One region of the Pseudoalteromonas nanhaiensis genome, then DNA from elsewhere that is predicted to be linked to it. Evidence: predicted binding sites of a transcription regulator. Region 1 holds the regulator's gene; the other holds the start of a gene.
What was found. The regulator sigma-54, encoded in region 1, starts transcription at its own class of promoters, with help from an activator protein. The targets are predictions, from matches to a motif close to GTTGGCACGNNNNTNGNNT.
Positions count from the first base shown of each region.

Region 1 (4,258 bases):
GATAAAAATAATACACCGATTGGCGCGCTTAATATGCAAGACCTATTAAAAGCAGGAGTTCTGTAAGTAATGACATTCGCCGAGCTATACCAGCCCATTAGTCCTGATGTAAGTCAGCGTGCTCAAAAAGTTAAGTTACTAATATGTGATATTGATGGCGTTTTTTCTGATGGCCGAATTTATCTTGGAAATCAGGGCGAAGAGCTTAAAGCATTTAATACCAAAGATGGCTTTGGCATAAAAGCACTCATTAATAGTGGCTTTGAAGTTGCCGTTATTACCGGGCGCCATTCACAAATAGTTCAGCAGCGAATGACTAGCCTAACCGTACAGCATATTTATCAAGGCCAAGAAACAAAGCTGATTGCATACCAAGAGTTAAAAGATAAACTTGGCCTAGAAGATGAGCAAATAGCGTACATTGGTGACGATGGCCCTGATTTGCCTGTAATGGAAAAAGTAGGCTTTGCGGTAGCAGTCAATGATGCGCACCCATTGATAAAAAAACTGGCTCACTATACGACCATGCTACCGGGTGGCTTTGGCGCTGTACGTGAATTAACAGATTTACTGATGTTAGAAAACGGTAAGCCGTTAACTAGCGATGGAACCAGCGCATGAATATAGCCCGTATTTTACTGAGTATTGTTTTTGTTTGTTGCATGGTGTGGTTGTGGTATCCGTACTTTAACCAAACAACAAACACAATAAATAGTGAAGACGAGATTATTGCAACTCCCGATTATACGGCCGTTGCACTAAAGCAAACCGCTTATGATGAGCAAGGCAAGATTAGCCATAAAGTGGCTGCTGCAAAAATGGAGCTGTATCAGCAACTTGGGTTTACCTTTTTTGAGCAACCTATTTTTACACTTTATGGCGACCAGCAAATTTGGCAAGTAAAAGCTAAAGAAGCCACATTATATGAAAACGATCAGCTTATTTTTGAAGGAGATGTTGTTGCTAAAAACTTAACCCATAATGGCATGATCGAAGATATTAAAGCTGAAAACATTAACGTTGATATAGAACAAATGACCATGTTTTCGAAGCAACCTGTGACGCTAACAGGACCAAATTTAAAAATTACCGGTAAAGGCCTGAAAGCTAATTTAAAAACCGAGATTGTAGAGTTAACTAACCATACACGAACCATATACTATGACCAATAAACTGAAGAAATTACTCCTGATCCCAAGCTTATTGATTGCCTTTTCAGGCGTAGCTGCCGAGCAGACAGGCGCACAAATTAGCATAAGCTCAGATCGCCAAACTGGTAAGCTAAAAGATGGCGTTGGTATATTTGAAGGCAATGTCGAAATTATACATGGTAACCGCCGGATCACAGCCGAACGCCTTGAAGCCCATGGTGGTGATACAGAAGGTACTGTTGAGTTAATTATCGCCACAGGTAAGCCTGCTTATTTTGAAGAAAAGCAAGCAGATGGCACGGTAATGAGCGCCAGTGCAGAAGAAGTTCGCTACGACGTAGCCAAGCGCTTCTTAACTTTAAATGGCGAAGCCGAAGTGACTCAAGCAGGCCAAAAAGTAACAGCGAAAAGCATTACCTATGATATGGCACAACAACTAATTAGCGCAGAAAAAGATGAAAACTCAACAGACCGTGTACACACAATCTTAGTGCCTGTAGACAACAAACAAGACGATAAAGGCCAACCATGAGCACATTAAAAGCAGAGCTTTTAGCAAAAAGCTATAAAGGCCGCCAAGTTGTCAAAAATGTGGGTCTTGAAGTTGAAGCGGGCAGTATCGTTGGTTTGCTTGGCCCAAATGGCGCAGGCAAAACCACCACTTTCTATATGATTGTTGGCTTAGTACCTAGCGATAAAGGCAAGATCAGCATTGATGATAACGATATTACACTTTTGCCAATGCATAGCCGAGCACGTTTAGGGATTGGTTACCTACCACAAGAGTCATCTATTTTTAGAAAGTTAACGGTTTATCAAAACCTAATGGCTATTTTAGAAACGCGTAAAGATTTAAATAAACAAGGCCGAGAAGAAACACTCAACAACTTACTTGATGAATTTAGTATTCAGCATATTCGTGATAGTCAAGGCATGGCCTTATCTGGGGGCGAGCGTCGTCGCGTAGAAATTGCTCGGGCATTAGCAGCAAACCCTAAATTTATCTTGTTAGATGAGCCTTTTGCTGGTGTTGATCCTATTTCAGTGTTAGATATAAAGAAAATTATTGAACACTTAAAAAATCGTGGTATTGGTGTATTAATCACTGACCATAATGTTAGAGAAACCCTTGATGTTTGTGAAAAAGCCTACATTGTTTCTCATGGGGAGCTAATTGCATCAGGAACACCTGAGCATGTTTTAGCTGACCAAACCGTACGCGATGTGTATCTAGGTGAGCAATTCAGGCTATAACCAATAAGCCACCATCTAGCGCATCTGCTAAACTAAATAACAATGACAATAAATCGATATAAATTTACCTGTGACTGCACAGGTGTCGATAACACATAAAAGGATTGTTAGGGATACATGAGGCAATCATTACAGCTGCGCATGGGCCAGCAACTTACAATGACTCCACAACTGCAACAAGCAATTCGCTTGCTGCAGCTTAGTACATTGGATCTCCAGCAAGAAATTCAAGAAGCACTTGATAGTAACCCTCTGCTTGAAGTGGAAGAAGCAGATTACAACGATGAAAACATTGGTAAGAACGAGCAAAAAGCTGAATCTGATGATACTCAGCTAAGTGCATCGGCCGAAGAAGCGCCGAGTGAGTACGAACAAGAAAGCAGCGATGCCCTTAACAAAGACACCGTAAGTGACGATTTAGCCATGGATGTGACATGGGATGAGTACATGAGTGCTGCCCCATCAACATCATCAGGTCCAATGCCAGAAGATGAGTCAATTTATCAAGGTGCATCGACTGAAACCCTCCATGAATACCTTATGTGGCAATTACAACTCACACCATTTAGCCCAACTGACGAAGCGATCGCTGTCGCCATCGTAGAGGCAATTGATGACTCAGGTATTTTAACTGTTAGCTGCGAAGACATAGTCGAAAGTTTTAATCAAAATAATGATGAAGAAGAAATCGAACTAGATGAAGTCGAAGCGGTCTTAAAGAGAATACAGTTGTTTGATCCAGTAGGGATTGGTGCCCGTAGCTTACAAGAGTGCTTATGTATCCAGCTTCGCCAATTCGATGCGAGTACGCCGTATTTAGCTGAAACTAAAATGGTTTTATCTGAGCACATTGAATTATTAGCAAGTCGCGACTATCGCACTTTGATGAAAAAGACTAAGCTTAAAGAAAGCGAACTAAAAGAAGTAATGACGCTGATCCACAGCTTAAACCCTAAGCCAGCAGACAGCATAGTTCGCGAAGAGTCTGAGTACGTTATACCCGATGTATCGGTTAAAAAAGTTAAAGGTCGTTGGGTCGTTGAACTAAACCCAGATTGTATGCCAAAAATTAGAGTGAATAGCCAATATGCAGCTATGTCACGCTCAGTAAAATCGAGCAGCGATAGCCAGTTTATTCGCTCTCATTTACAAGAAGCTAAATGGTTTATTAAAAGCTTAGAGAGCCGTAACGATACACTTTTAAAAGTGACCAATTGTATCGTACAGCAACAACAAGCATTTTTTGAACATGGCCCAGAAGCCATGAAACCAATGGTGCTGAACGATGTCGCAGAAATGGTCGAAATGCATGAATCGACAATTTCACGTGTTACAACACAAAAATACATGCACACCCCTCGCGGGATTTTTGAGTTGAAATATTTCTTCTCAAGCCATGTCAGCACAGAAAACGGTGGTGAGTGTTCATCAACAGCAATTCGCGCTTTGATCAAAAAGCTTATCGCTGCAGAAAACTCAGCTAAACCATTGAGTGATAGTAAAATTGCAGATATATTGGCTGAGCAAGGAATTAAAGTAGCTAGACGCACAATTGCAAAATATCGAGAGTCTCTAGCGATACCTCCGTCTAATCAGCGTAAGAGTTTGATTTAGACGTTTTACATAGAAGGAAAATGCTTATGCAACTAAATTTAACTGGTCGTCATGTAGAAATCACTGATTCATTAAGAGACTATGTAAACAGCAAGTTTGCAAAACTAGAAAGGCATTTTGACCACATTAATAATGTACATGTCATTCTAGATGTAGAAAAATTAAGCCAAAAAGCAGAAGCAACTTTACATGTAAATGGAGGCGAGCTCTTTGCCTCAACTGCACACCAAGATATGTAT
Region 1 is NZ_JBPNYQ010000033.1:17,279-21,536, reverse strand. It holds gene ACSFVZ_RS19155 (KpsF/GutQ family sugar-phosphate isomerase) at 1-66, shown strand, start outside; gene kdsC (3-deoxy-manno-octulosonate-8-phosphatase KdsC) at 70-621, shown strand; gene lptC (LPS export ABC transporter periplasmic protein LptC) at 618-1,172, shown strand; gene lptA (lipopolysaccharide transport periplasmic protein LptA) at 1,162-1,683, shown strand; gene lptB (LPS export ABC transporter ATP-binding protein) at 1,680-2,405, shown strand; gene ACSFVZ_RS19130 (RNA polymerase factor sigma-54) at 2,523-4,019, shown strand; gene hpf (ribosome hibernation promoting factor) at 4,046-4,258, shown strand, end outside.

Region 2 (4,258 bases), on a different contig from region 1:
GAAGGTAAAAATAAAGGAAAAATGCTAGTTAAGCTTTAACACTTAATAGCTAATAAAGCCTGTATCTTAATTGGTACAGGCTTCTTATTTTCAGTCATTCAAAATCGATAAATAGGCAAGTTCTGCTAGTTTTTCTAAAGATGACGTTGCATTAGACTCAGGCTTTTTAGCATGAACAGAGTGACGTCTTTTCGAGATTTTAACTTGAATAAAACCATGATTATTGGCCATATCAATACGCAGCATTTCACGCTCTTTTGGCGTTAAATGATTTTCATGAATTTTTTCAAGCTCACCATGATCGAGCCAGATAGCCGCACAGTTTGGGCACTCGTCTATTTCAACCACTTTAAGTGGACTAAAAAAACGCCGCATCATCACCACCTCAGGGCACTTAGGGCAATTAATTCGCGTTGCTATATCAACACATTCTGTTGGCAAGGTTTGTAAATGAGCCACCAGCACTTGCGCGGGTTTTAAACTTGGATCGCTAAAGTGAAATATTTGTCGGTTATCAAAAAATACGCCACCAGATTTTGATAAATATACTTTAACATCGCCAATACTCACTTCTTCAAGGGCTGTTTTAGTACGTGGGCAAAACATATTACATCCTTGTTTTTATAATTAATTTAGCGCTTTTGTTATTAACGGCTTAAGTGGCTCAGGTAAGCTGATGTGTCCAGCTAATACAAATTCATGTGCTTCATCTGACATTTTTTGCCATGTTTTACGAATAATACCCAGCCATTTTTGCTCATCGTAATCAGGCTTGCTACTTGCAAAGTCAAGCATGTAATGCTCAATAAACACGAGGCTGGCGATATCTTCAATCAATTGGCTATCAGGATTTCGTTTTATATTCTTTTTAGCAACGGCTGCATAAACACGCTCACAATCAGCCGTTGAATAACCAGCCGCTTTCATGAGGGCTGTTACACGCTCAGCATGAAAATCATATAAAGCTGTGCGCCATTGATAATAACCTTGCTTACCCATAGGAAAATCACTTCGCGGAGAGCGCCAGCGCTCAATATGTTGCCCTCGGGCAGCAATATGCATTAGCTCATCGGCTTGAGGCTTAAAACGATTGAGCATATCGGTCATACGCATGGCATATAAACCTTCTTTTGCAAATTCTTGTTCATCGACTAGAACTCGATTTGGGTCTACTGCATTGGCTGTATCAATGGCTTTAATAACGGCGGTATACATCATGGGTTCTCATTGTTATTGCTTCAAAGTGATTGTAAATGGCAACAATCACTTTGGCTATATTGCATCAGGCAATCTGGAACTGCTAGCTTGAGATCTAGTTTTGCAAAGTTAAATCAGCAGCAATACTTTGCTTTGGTTTTTCTATCATGCGCGCGAGCTCTTTTTCGCCATTGCTAACGATAATGGTTGGCGTATACAGTAAATCGTGCTGCTTTGCTAAACCGGCAGGATCAAGCTTATCGTAGCCTACAGCCACTAATTTAAGGGATCCTAATTGCACATTCGCTGTATCAATAAGTTTTAAAAAACGAGGGACTTCACGTTTAGAGTCATGGCACCAAGTGCCTAAAAACACCAACACTTGCTTACCTTGCAGTGCTCTTATAGTACTTAGCTCTTCTTCACTGGGTGAGTAATCATTATATTCTTCACTAAAAGCAGGATAGTCTTTAAGTAAGTCTGCAACGCTGATATCTCCACTATAAGGACCTGAGCTTGCAAATGTAAAAACAGAAAATAACAATAAAGCGATATAAACTAATTTTTTCATATTTTGTTCTCTGAATATTTTTCTCACCATAACCAATTTAACAGCAACACTCCAGCATGCTATTAGCGTGAATCCTGTTTTTTTGCAGCATAAATTGGCATGTAGAGTAAATGCGAACTACTATATTAGATATATCTAATATAAGGCCTTACAATGCATACTTTAAGAACGATAGCGCTTTGCACTCTATTGCTTTCACCTAACCTTTATGCTGAAACGAATTCTGCTACCCTAGAAACCCAAGCAGCTGAGCGAGTAACTGAATTTGCCACTACGCTCAAATCAGCACTAGGAGCCGCTATAAAACAAGGCGGTTTAGTTGAAGGTATTAACGTGTGCAAAATGCAAGCCCCTGCTATTGCCGAAAGCTTATCAACCGATGGTTGGACTGTGGCACGTAAAAGCACTAAAAACCGAAATCCGAACAATAAACCAGATGACTGGGAAGCTGAAAAAATCGCCCAGCTAATTGATATGATCAGAAACTCAGAAAGCATTGATAATGTGACTTTCTCGACCAATAAAGATGGCCAATTCCGCTTTGCTAAAGCAATAAAAGTCGCGCCAGTTTGCCTCAATTGTCATGGTCAAACGATTGCTCCAGAAGTAAAGCAAGTGCTTAGTGAGCATTACCCCCATGATTTAGCCACAGGCTATCGGCTTGGTGATTTAAGAGGAATATTCTCTATTACCAAAGAACTCGACACGTCTGAGCCATAAAATATAAGCCTTATGCTCGCTTAGTTTGCTCTTAGCCATTAAAATACGCTTTTAAAATTAACCAAGGTGTTTTTATGTCTTTTCCTCCTTGTCCAAAATGTAATTCTGAATACGTATATGAAGATCAAAACAACTTAGTATGTCCAGAGTGCGCTCATGAGTGGGATCCAAATGCTGTTAATAACGATGATGTGATCGATGTAAGAGATGCTAACGGCACCTTATTGGTCGATGGCGACAAAGTGACTGTTGCGAAAGATTTAAAAATTAAAGGCAGCTCACAAGTAATTAAAATTGGTACCAAAGCCGTGATCCGCCGCGTGTTAGATAAAAAAGACCACGAACTAGACTGTAAAGTTGATGGCGTAGGTGAAATGATGGTAACTGCTAAGTTTGTTAAAAAAGCCTGATAACATTATAAAATTGTTATATATTGCTGTGAATAATTACGCAGCAATTTCAATAAGCTAACTTTTTTAATAGCCAAACTTTTCAACAACAATCCCCGTTACTTCACAATGTTCGCAGCTCAACTGCCAGCCAGCAGCCCATGTGGTTGCACTAAGATTTCCTTTGCAAAGTGGGCAAACTTCGCCAGCAAACGTACTGGGGGTAATATCTTTAGCTTGCTTAGAAAACGGTCTTAAAAACCATAGAATATTATCGTCGATACTGATGGTTAGAGCGTGGCGTAACGTCTCGCAATAAGCATCAAACACCGCTTGTTTGTACTGTTTTGCGTCGTTTTCAAACAACCCACAGCCAATGCTCGAAGAGCTTTTCAAGTCAGAAGATGACTAATTTTGTTATTTCTGATGCTATGCATGAATAAAGGTAAGCAATAAAGCATGCTTACCTTTATAGGGCGTGTTGAAATTTAACTAAATTTGTTTTGGTAATTTAGTCGAAATAACGGCGGTAATAACAATAAATAACAGCGATATAGCCAAACACGCTGCTAAGCCATACACCTGAAACACTAAGCCCGACAGCACAGTGCCAATTAAGCGTCCCATGGCATTGGCCATATAGTAAAACCCGACATCAAGTGATACGCCATCGGCGTCAGCCATGCTAACAATTAAGTAGCTGTGCAAAGATGAGTTAATTGCGAATAACACGCCAAATAACATCAACCCGCCTATCAGCATTGGTTTTACAGCCCAGTCAAAGCCAATAGCAAGGGCAATGACTAAGGTGACTAAAGCAAGCAATGATGCCCACTTAACTGTTTCTGCACTTGGTGATGTTTGCTTATTAAGCTTAATGATTTTAGGTGCAAAAGATTGCACAGCCCCATAGCCAATAACCCAACTCGCTAAGAAGGCACCCACGGTCCAGTGGTCCCAATCAAAGGCTTGTGATAAAAACACCGGTAGTGCAACTACAAACCAAACATCACGCGCACCAAACAAAAACAACCTCGCGGCCGACAAGATATTGATTGAACTGCTTTTTGAAAATATCTCGTTAAACTTGGGTTTGTTTTTGGCTTTGCCTAAATCATTTTTAAGTGCATAAATACTAAAACACCACACCACCAGCAAAGTAGCAGCCATAGCAAGCATTGCGCCTTTAAACGACATTAATGTCAGTAGTAAGCCACCTAAAAAGAAGCCCACACCTTTTAATGCGTTTTTAGAGCCCGTAAGTATCGCCACCCATTTAAACAAGGTGCCTTCTTGGCCACTGGCAACCAGCATTTTAATTGAGCTTTTAGCACTCATTTTATTGAGATCTTTTGCAATGCCCGACAGAGCCTGCGCCAAC
Region 2 is NZ_JBPNYQ010000005.1:55,081-59,338, reverse strand. It holds gene ACSFVZ_RS06755 (NADP-dependent oxidoreductase) at 1-39, shown strand, start outside; gene ACSFVZ_RS06750 (TFIIB-type zinc ribbon-containing protein) at 91-606, opposite strand; gene ACSFVZ_RS06745 (DUF4202 domain-containing protein) at 628-1,215, opposite strand; gene ACSFVZ_RS06740 (TlpA family protein disulfide reductase) at 1,313-1,768, opposite strand; gene ACSFVZ_RS06735 (Tll0287-like domain-containing protein) at 1,922-2,488, shown strand; gene ACSFVZ_RS06730 (zinc ribbon domain-containing protein YjdM) at 2,563-2,898, shown strand; gene ACSFVZ_RS06725 (hypothetical protein) at 2,965-3,243, opposite strand; gene arsJ (organoarsenical effux MFS transporter ArsJ) at 3,370-4,258, opposite strand, start outside.
Region 2: ACSFVZ_RS06735 (Tll0287-like domain-containing protein) is a predicted target of sigma-54. The motif match lies at 1,862-1,880, and genes of this name have one in related genera.